2 regions of the Pseudomonas sp. FP597 genome follow, and region 2 is predicted to be linked to the other one. Evidence: predicted binding sites of a transcription regulator. Region 2 holds the regulator's gene; the other holds the start of a gene.

Region 1 (3,263 bases), 1.9 Mb from region 2:
TCGATGTTCTGCCCGTACTTCTGCAGCTCATCGGTCACCTGCGTGGCTTTGTTCACCTGGTCGGCCTGCTGGCGGATATTGACGATGGTCTCGGCCACACGCTCCTGCACCTTGTGCGTGAGATCGCTGGTGTCGTCCACCGCCTGGCGGGTGTCCTGCGCGCGCCGCGCCACCTCCTCGACCGTGCTTTCCATCTGCGTCATGGCCGAGGCGGCCGATTGCAGGCGGTCCTTCTGTTCATCCACCACACGGGTGGTCTGCTCGCTGTTCAAGGCGTTGCTGCCAGCGGTCGCGGCCAGCGCATCGGCAGAACTGATCAATTCACGGAAGGTTTTCTGCAGGGCTTTGGTCAGTTCGTTCAGGTAACCACCCAGCTCACCGAACTCATCTTTACGGCTGACATCGAAACTGACACGCATGTCCCCGGCGGTGAGTGTCTTGAGCACTTCACGGAACGCCGCCAACGGACGTCGCAGGCTGAAGGCGACCCACGTACCAATCGCCACCGCCGCCAGCACCGCCAGCACACACGCGATCAACAGCAAGCTGCGGCTGGTGCCGATGGTGGCATTGGCCGAGTGACTGGCCTGGTTGGCCACCTCCAGGGATTGGCTGCCGAACTCGGCAATCCGGTCCAAGGTGGCTTTGAGCGCCGCGTCAACCGCATCGCGTTGTTGCTGCACCTGCGTGGCGAGTTTCGCCTCTCCCTGATAGGCCTGGAACAGGCCGTCAGGGGCGGTCAGGTCTGTCAGCAGACGATTGACCATGACGCCGGCGATCCGCCCGACCCTCGGGTCAATCGCCGTCAAGGCCTGGGCGCGGGTGTTGATCACTTCGTCCTGCAGGTTGAGCACGCGCTGTAATTTATCAATGGCGGGCGTGACGGTATGGGCGGCGAAACCATCGTAGGACTTGTTGACTTCCAACAGCAGTTTTTCTGCGGCGGCCACCTGCTGCGGCTCGCCGGCACTGCGTGCCTGCGCGATGTAATCACGCAAATAACTGGTCAGCTGCATCGCCTGCGCACTGCTGTAGCCTTGCAGTTTGCGCGTCAACGCCAACTGCTGCACGTGCTGCAAGTGGGACGTCATCAACCCCTGCGCCTGCTCGGCGTAGGCCCCGACCTGTTGGCGTTGCTGCGCCAGGTTCGCCCGCAGTGCCTCATGCTCGCCGGTATAGGCAAGGGTGCTGTCGAGCAACTGGTTGAACTGGGCAATGCTCTCGGTAAACGGGCGCTTGCCGTCCTCGATCTGCTTGGGGTCGGTACTGATCTGAATGGCCAGCAATGCCTGGTTGGCGCGCAGGATGTGCACGTACAACTCACTGGCGGCCCGGCTCAAGGGTGCCGACTGGCCGGTGATGATGGTCAAGCGACTGCTGATGGACTGCGTGTTCTGATAGCTGATCCCGGCCATGATCAGCAGTAACAGCACCAACACCGCAAATCCGCCGATCACACGCTGCAATATGGTCATGGCTACCCCTTTGATTTTTTATTCGTTGACCTGAGCGATGACCAGGCGTGCACCTACGAGTTTGGGATCACTCGTGGCGCTAGTGCCTGTATCGGCCTGATTAGTCGGGACTTGAGCGTTGAAGTCTGGCTAAAACGCAGTCAAAAAAATGTGGGAGGGGGATTGCCCCCTCCCACATTTGGATCGGTTTACACCTGATGTTGACTATTGCATTGCGGTCACTGGCTCAACACCACATCGCGCATCGCCGGGATGTAACCGTAATCGTAAGACTCCTGCACAAACGAGCGGTCGCCCTTCAACACAATCCTGACCGTTGGCGCTTCGGTGCCACCGATACGGTAGTCCTCACCGCTGGTGGGCACGCTGTCGATAAACGACGTCACCAGGCCATTGGGCATCACGCAGTGAGAATAGGTCTGGAACGGCTGCGAAGGTGGGTTGCCGAGTACCAGCCCGGAAGCGTTCATCGGCGTGTAAGGGCCAAACAGATGATCGCCAACAAAGCCGTAGACACCATCAGGGCCGGTCACGCCATCCGCATAGGTGAACTTGTGGCTGATGGTGAACAGGTAGTACTTGCCGTCCTGGAACACATAGTGCGGCCGCTCGGTTTGATCGTTCACCCCCACGGCCGTCACCAGCGGCGGCAGGATTTCCCACTCGTCACCGTTAAGGTCCTTGGCCACGGCGATGCCGATGCAGCCGACCTGATAGCGTGCGCCACCCACGTCCTCGTGCCCTGGTGGCACCAGGCCCAACTCGTCAGGGCCCACTTCGTGAGTACCGCGCTCGCCGGCGACATTGCCTTCAAACACCATGTACAACTTGCCATCCACGGGGTCGATAAACGGGCTGGGATCACGAAAGTTCCAAGTCGCGTTCTGCGCCTCGGTCTGGTAGTAGGTGCCGTCGGCTTCGAAGAGCGCCTTGACCTGGGTAAAACCGCGTAGCTCGACGCCGCTGTCGGACGTGACCACTTGGCCTCTGACCTTGGCGATCGTCGCACCCGGGGTTACGCAGGTGTAATACAGGTCGATATCACCGTTGTTATTGAGCAGGATCGGCGTGCCGGCCCACTCACGCGTGGTCGGTGAAACCCCTTCGGCCATGACCCGGCCGCCGAAGATCCAGTCTTTGCCGGTGCGCGAGTACCAGTAGCAGATCCGCGCATGGCCATGGCGATCTTCCCAATCGCGCTTGATGTCGTAACGGCCGTCGGCGTTGATGAATTGTGGATCATGGGGGCGACGGTCGGCGGTCAGGGTGAAGATCACTGACCAGCCATCGACCGAAACCACCGTGCCATCCAGCGTACGAAGCGGCATGGTGTCCCAGATAAACACCGTGTCGCTCATCACGGGAAAGTCAGCAGGCACCAATGGCTGGGTGGTCGTCGGGTCGTCTTCATTCACTTTGAGCGCATCGGCGCGTGTCCAGCGAGTGGGGATTATCGTGGTGTGTTTCATCATTAAGTCCTTTTAATACCGTTGAGTTAATCCATAACCTCTACACAGTGTCTGGCGTGGCTGACGTGACCTTCCTGGTGATCAGCGCTTAAACACTGTGTTTATATACAGTACTCAACATTCATTTGATCGTCAACCTTCAAGTGAAAAACAATCAAATGTGGGAGGGCGGTGCGACGATTCGACTTGCTCCCGATAGCGGAGTGTCAGTCATGCAGATATCGACTGATCCACTGCTATCGGGAGCAAGTCGAATCGTCGCACCGCCCCTCCCACATTTATCCTACGGTGTTCTTACAACTGTTATCTGGACACCGGC
Region 2 (3,263 bases):
CGGTTGCCTACCTGACCGATGGGCCGCGGATCCCGGATGATTTGCATCTGCCGCGCCGTCATCAGTTGGTCAGCCGTGCCGTGAGCGTACAAATGCAAGACGAGCCTAGCGAGGAAGCGATGGCCGACATGTTCGCCGATCTCTACCACCACCCGGCAAAACGGGTCGGTTGAAGTCGATGAGCACCGTGAAATGTATCTACATCGATGGTCTGCAAGCGATTCACGCGGCCAAGCCATGTAGCCTGCGTCTAAGCAAGACAAGGTAAAGAAATAAAATGGGCAGCATGCATCCCGTACAGGTGATCGCGGTGACCGGCGGCAAAGGTGGCGTCGGAAAAACTAACGTGTCAGTGAATTTGTCCCTGGCGCTTGCAGAGCTTGGCCGTCGCGTCATGCTGCTGGATGCTGACCTGGGACTGGCGAACGTCGACGTTCTGCTGGGGCTGACGCCCAAACACACCCTGGCCGATGTGATCGAGGGGCGCTGTGAGCTGCGCGATGTGCTGCTGCAGGGCCCTGGCGGGATCCGCATCGTGCCGGCCGCGTCGGGCACCCAGAGCATGGTGCACCTGAGCCCGGCACAGCATGCCGGCCTGATCCAGGCCTTCAGTGATATTGGCGACAACCTCGACGTGCTGGTGATCGACACCGCCGCCGGGATCGGCGAGTCCGTGGTCAGCTTCGTGCGCGCGGCGCAGGAAGTACTGCTGGTGGTCTGCGATGAACCCACCTCGATCACCGACGCCTACGCCCTGATCAAACTGCTTAACCGTGACTACGGCATGAACCGCTTCCGCGTGCTGGCCAACATGGCCCAGAGCCCGCAGGAAGGACGCAACCTGTTCGCCAAGTTGACCAAGGTCACGGATCGTTTTCTCGATGTCGCCTTACAATACGTTGGTGCAGTTCCCTACGACGAGTGCGTGCGCAAGGCTGTGCAAAAGCAGCGTGCAGTCTACGAAGCGTTCCCTCGTTCCAAGTGCGCCTTGGCGTTCAAGGCGATTGCCCAGAAGGTCGATACCTGGCCCTTGCCTGCCAACCCTCGGGGGCATCTGGAGTTTTTCGTCGAACGATTGGTGCATCAGACGAGCGCAGGACCTGTGCTATGACAGCGAACGGCTATAACGCTTATAAGAAGTCCGCCCGTGACAGCCAGGGTGAGTTGATCGAGCGCTATGCGCCGCTGGTCAAACGCATTGCCTATCACCTGCTGGGACGCCTGCCCGCCAGCGTCCAGGTCGAAGACCTGATCCAGGCCGGCATGATCGGCCTGCTCGAAGTGTCGACCAAATACGATGCCAGCAAAGGCGCCAGTTTCGAGACGTATGCGGGTATCCGCATTCGTGGCGCGATGCTCGATGAAGTGCGCAAGGGGGATTGGGCGCCACGTTCGGTTCACCGCAATACGCGCATGGTCAGTGACGCAATTCGGGCAATTGAAGCAAAAACCGGTCGCGACGCTAAAGATCACGAAGTTGCGGCCGAACTCCAATTGAGTCTCGACGATTATTACGGGATTTTGAACGATACCTTGGGCAGCCGCCTGTTCAGTTTCGACGACCTGTTGCAGGACGGCGAACACGAAGGGCTGCACGAGGACGGCGCGAGCGCACACATGGAGCCGTCGCGCGACCTGGAAGATCAACGCTTCCAGGGTGCGTTGGCGGACGCCATCGCCAATTTGCCGGAACGTGAGCGATTGGTGTTGGCGCTGTACTACGACGAAGAGCTGAACCTCAAGGAAATCGGTGAGGTCCTGGGTGTCAGCGAATCGCGGGTCAGCCAGTTGCACAGCCAATGCGCCGCCCGTTTGCGGGGGCGTTTGGGAGAGTGGCGAGCGCGCTGACAGGCAGTGTGGGGACACTGCAAAGCGATACCGCGAGGGCGTTTGATTTTCGTGGTTCGGCCCGTGGTGGCCCCGGCAGTCCTATTTGTGTAATGCCTGTTGATTGAAATGGCGCGTCCAGGTGCTGGGCGCGTTTAAGACTGCTTGGAGGTCGAATTGGACAAGAACATGAAAATCCTCATCGTTGATGACTTCTCAACGATGCGGCGGATCATAAAAAACCTGTTGCGTGACCTTGGGTTCACCAACACGGTCGAGGCGGATGACGGCCTGACGGCGATTCCGATCCTCAACAGCGGGAGCATCGACTTTCTGGTAACCGACTGGAACATGCCGGGCATGACCGGTATCGACCTGCTGCGCCACGTGCGCGCCGACGAAAAACTGCGCAGCCTTCCCGTGTTGATGGTGACCGCCGAAGCCAAGCGTGAGCAGATCATCGAGGCCGCCCAGGCCGGGGTCAACGGTTACGTGGTCAAGCCATTCACTGCACAGGCCTTGAAAGAGAAGATCGAAAAAATCTTCGAACGCATCCACGGCTAATGCCATCGCGGGGGAGCTATGGAGCATAACGAAACGTCACAGGGAGACTTTGAGTCCACCCTGAAAAAACATGCTCACCAGTTGGTCGAATGCCTTGAAAAAGGCCAGTTCGGTGACGCGGTGCAGTTGATCCATGAGCTCAATCAGACCCGTGACCGAGGCCTGTACCAGGAAGTGGGCAAGCTCACACGCGAGCTGCACAGCGCGATCGTCAATTTCCAGATTGACCCGCACATGCCCCAGGCCGAAGAAATCTCACAGATCACCGACGCCACCGAGCGTCTGTCCTATGTGGTCAGGCTGACTGAAGCGGCGGCCAACCGCACCATGGACCTGGTGGAAAACGCCACGCCGCTGGTGACCGGCATGGCCACCGAAGCCCAGGCCCTGAGCGTTGACTGGGGCCGCTTCATGCGCCGCGAAGTGGGCGCTGAAGAGTTCCGTGAACTGGCCCGCCGGGTCGAAGGGTTCCTGTCACGCAGCGAGCAGGAAAACCGTACGGTTTCCAGCAACCTCAACGACATTCTGCTGGCCCAGGATTACCAGGACCTCACTGGTCAGGTGATCAAGCGCGTGACCCAATTGGTCACCGAAGTGGAAAGTAACTTGCTCAAATTGGTGCTTATGGCAGGCCAGGTCGATCGTTTTGCCGGTATCGAACATGACCGCGAAGCGATCCTCTCGGAAAAAGATCCACAAAAACATCTCGCCAAGGGTGAAGGTCCGCAGATTCATGCCGATAAACGTGAAGACGTTGTGTCAGGTCAGGATGACGTAGATGACCTGTTATCCAGTTTAGGCTTCTAAGGAGCACCCACATGAGCTTCGGCGCCGATGAAGAGATCCTTCAGGATTTCCTTGTAGAGGCCGGC

The links. The regulator FliA, encoded in region 2, starts transcription of late flagellar genes. The targets are predictions, from matches to a motif close to CTAAAGTTTNNNNNNNNNNNGCCGNTAA.
Region 1: PSH66_RS12575 (methyl-accepting chemotaxis protein) is a predicted target of FliA. The motif match lies at 1,564-1,591, and genes of this name have one in related genera.

What each region holds. Positions count from the first base shown of each region.
Region 1 is NZ_CP117432.1:2,686,072-2,689,334, reverse strand. It holds gene PSH66_RS12575 (methyl-accepting chemotaxis protein) at 1-1,475, opposite strand, end outside; gene PSH66_RS12570 (glycoside hydrolase family 68 protein) at 1,694-2,944, opposite strand; gene PSH66_RS12565 (CoA-acylating methylmalonate-semialdehyde dehydrogenase) at 3,248-3,263, opposite strand, start outside.
Region 2 is NZ_CP117432.1:4,586,103-4,589,365, reverse strand. It holds gene flhF (flagellar biosynthesis protein FlhF) at 1-173, shown strand, start outside; gene fleN (flagellar synthesis regulator FleN) at 278-1,111, shown strand; gene fliA (RNA polymerase sigma factor FliA) at 1,108-1,848, shown strand; gene PSH66_RS20860 (chemotaxis response regulator CheY) at 2,017-2,391, shown strand; gene PSH66_RS20855 (protein phosphatase CheZ) at 2,410-3,198, shown strand; gene PSH66_RS20850 (chemotaxis protein CheA) at 3,210-3,263, shown strand, end outside.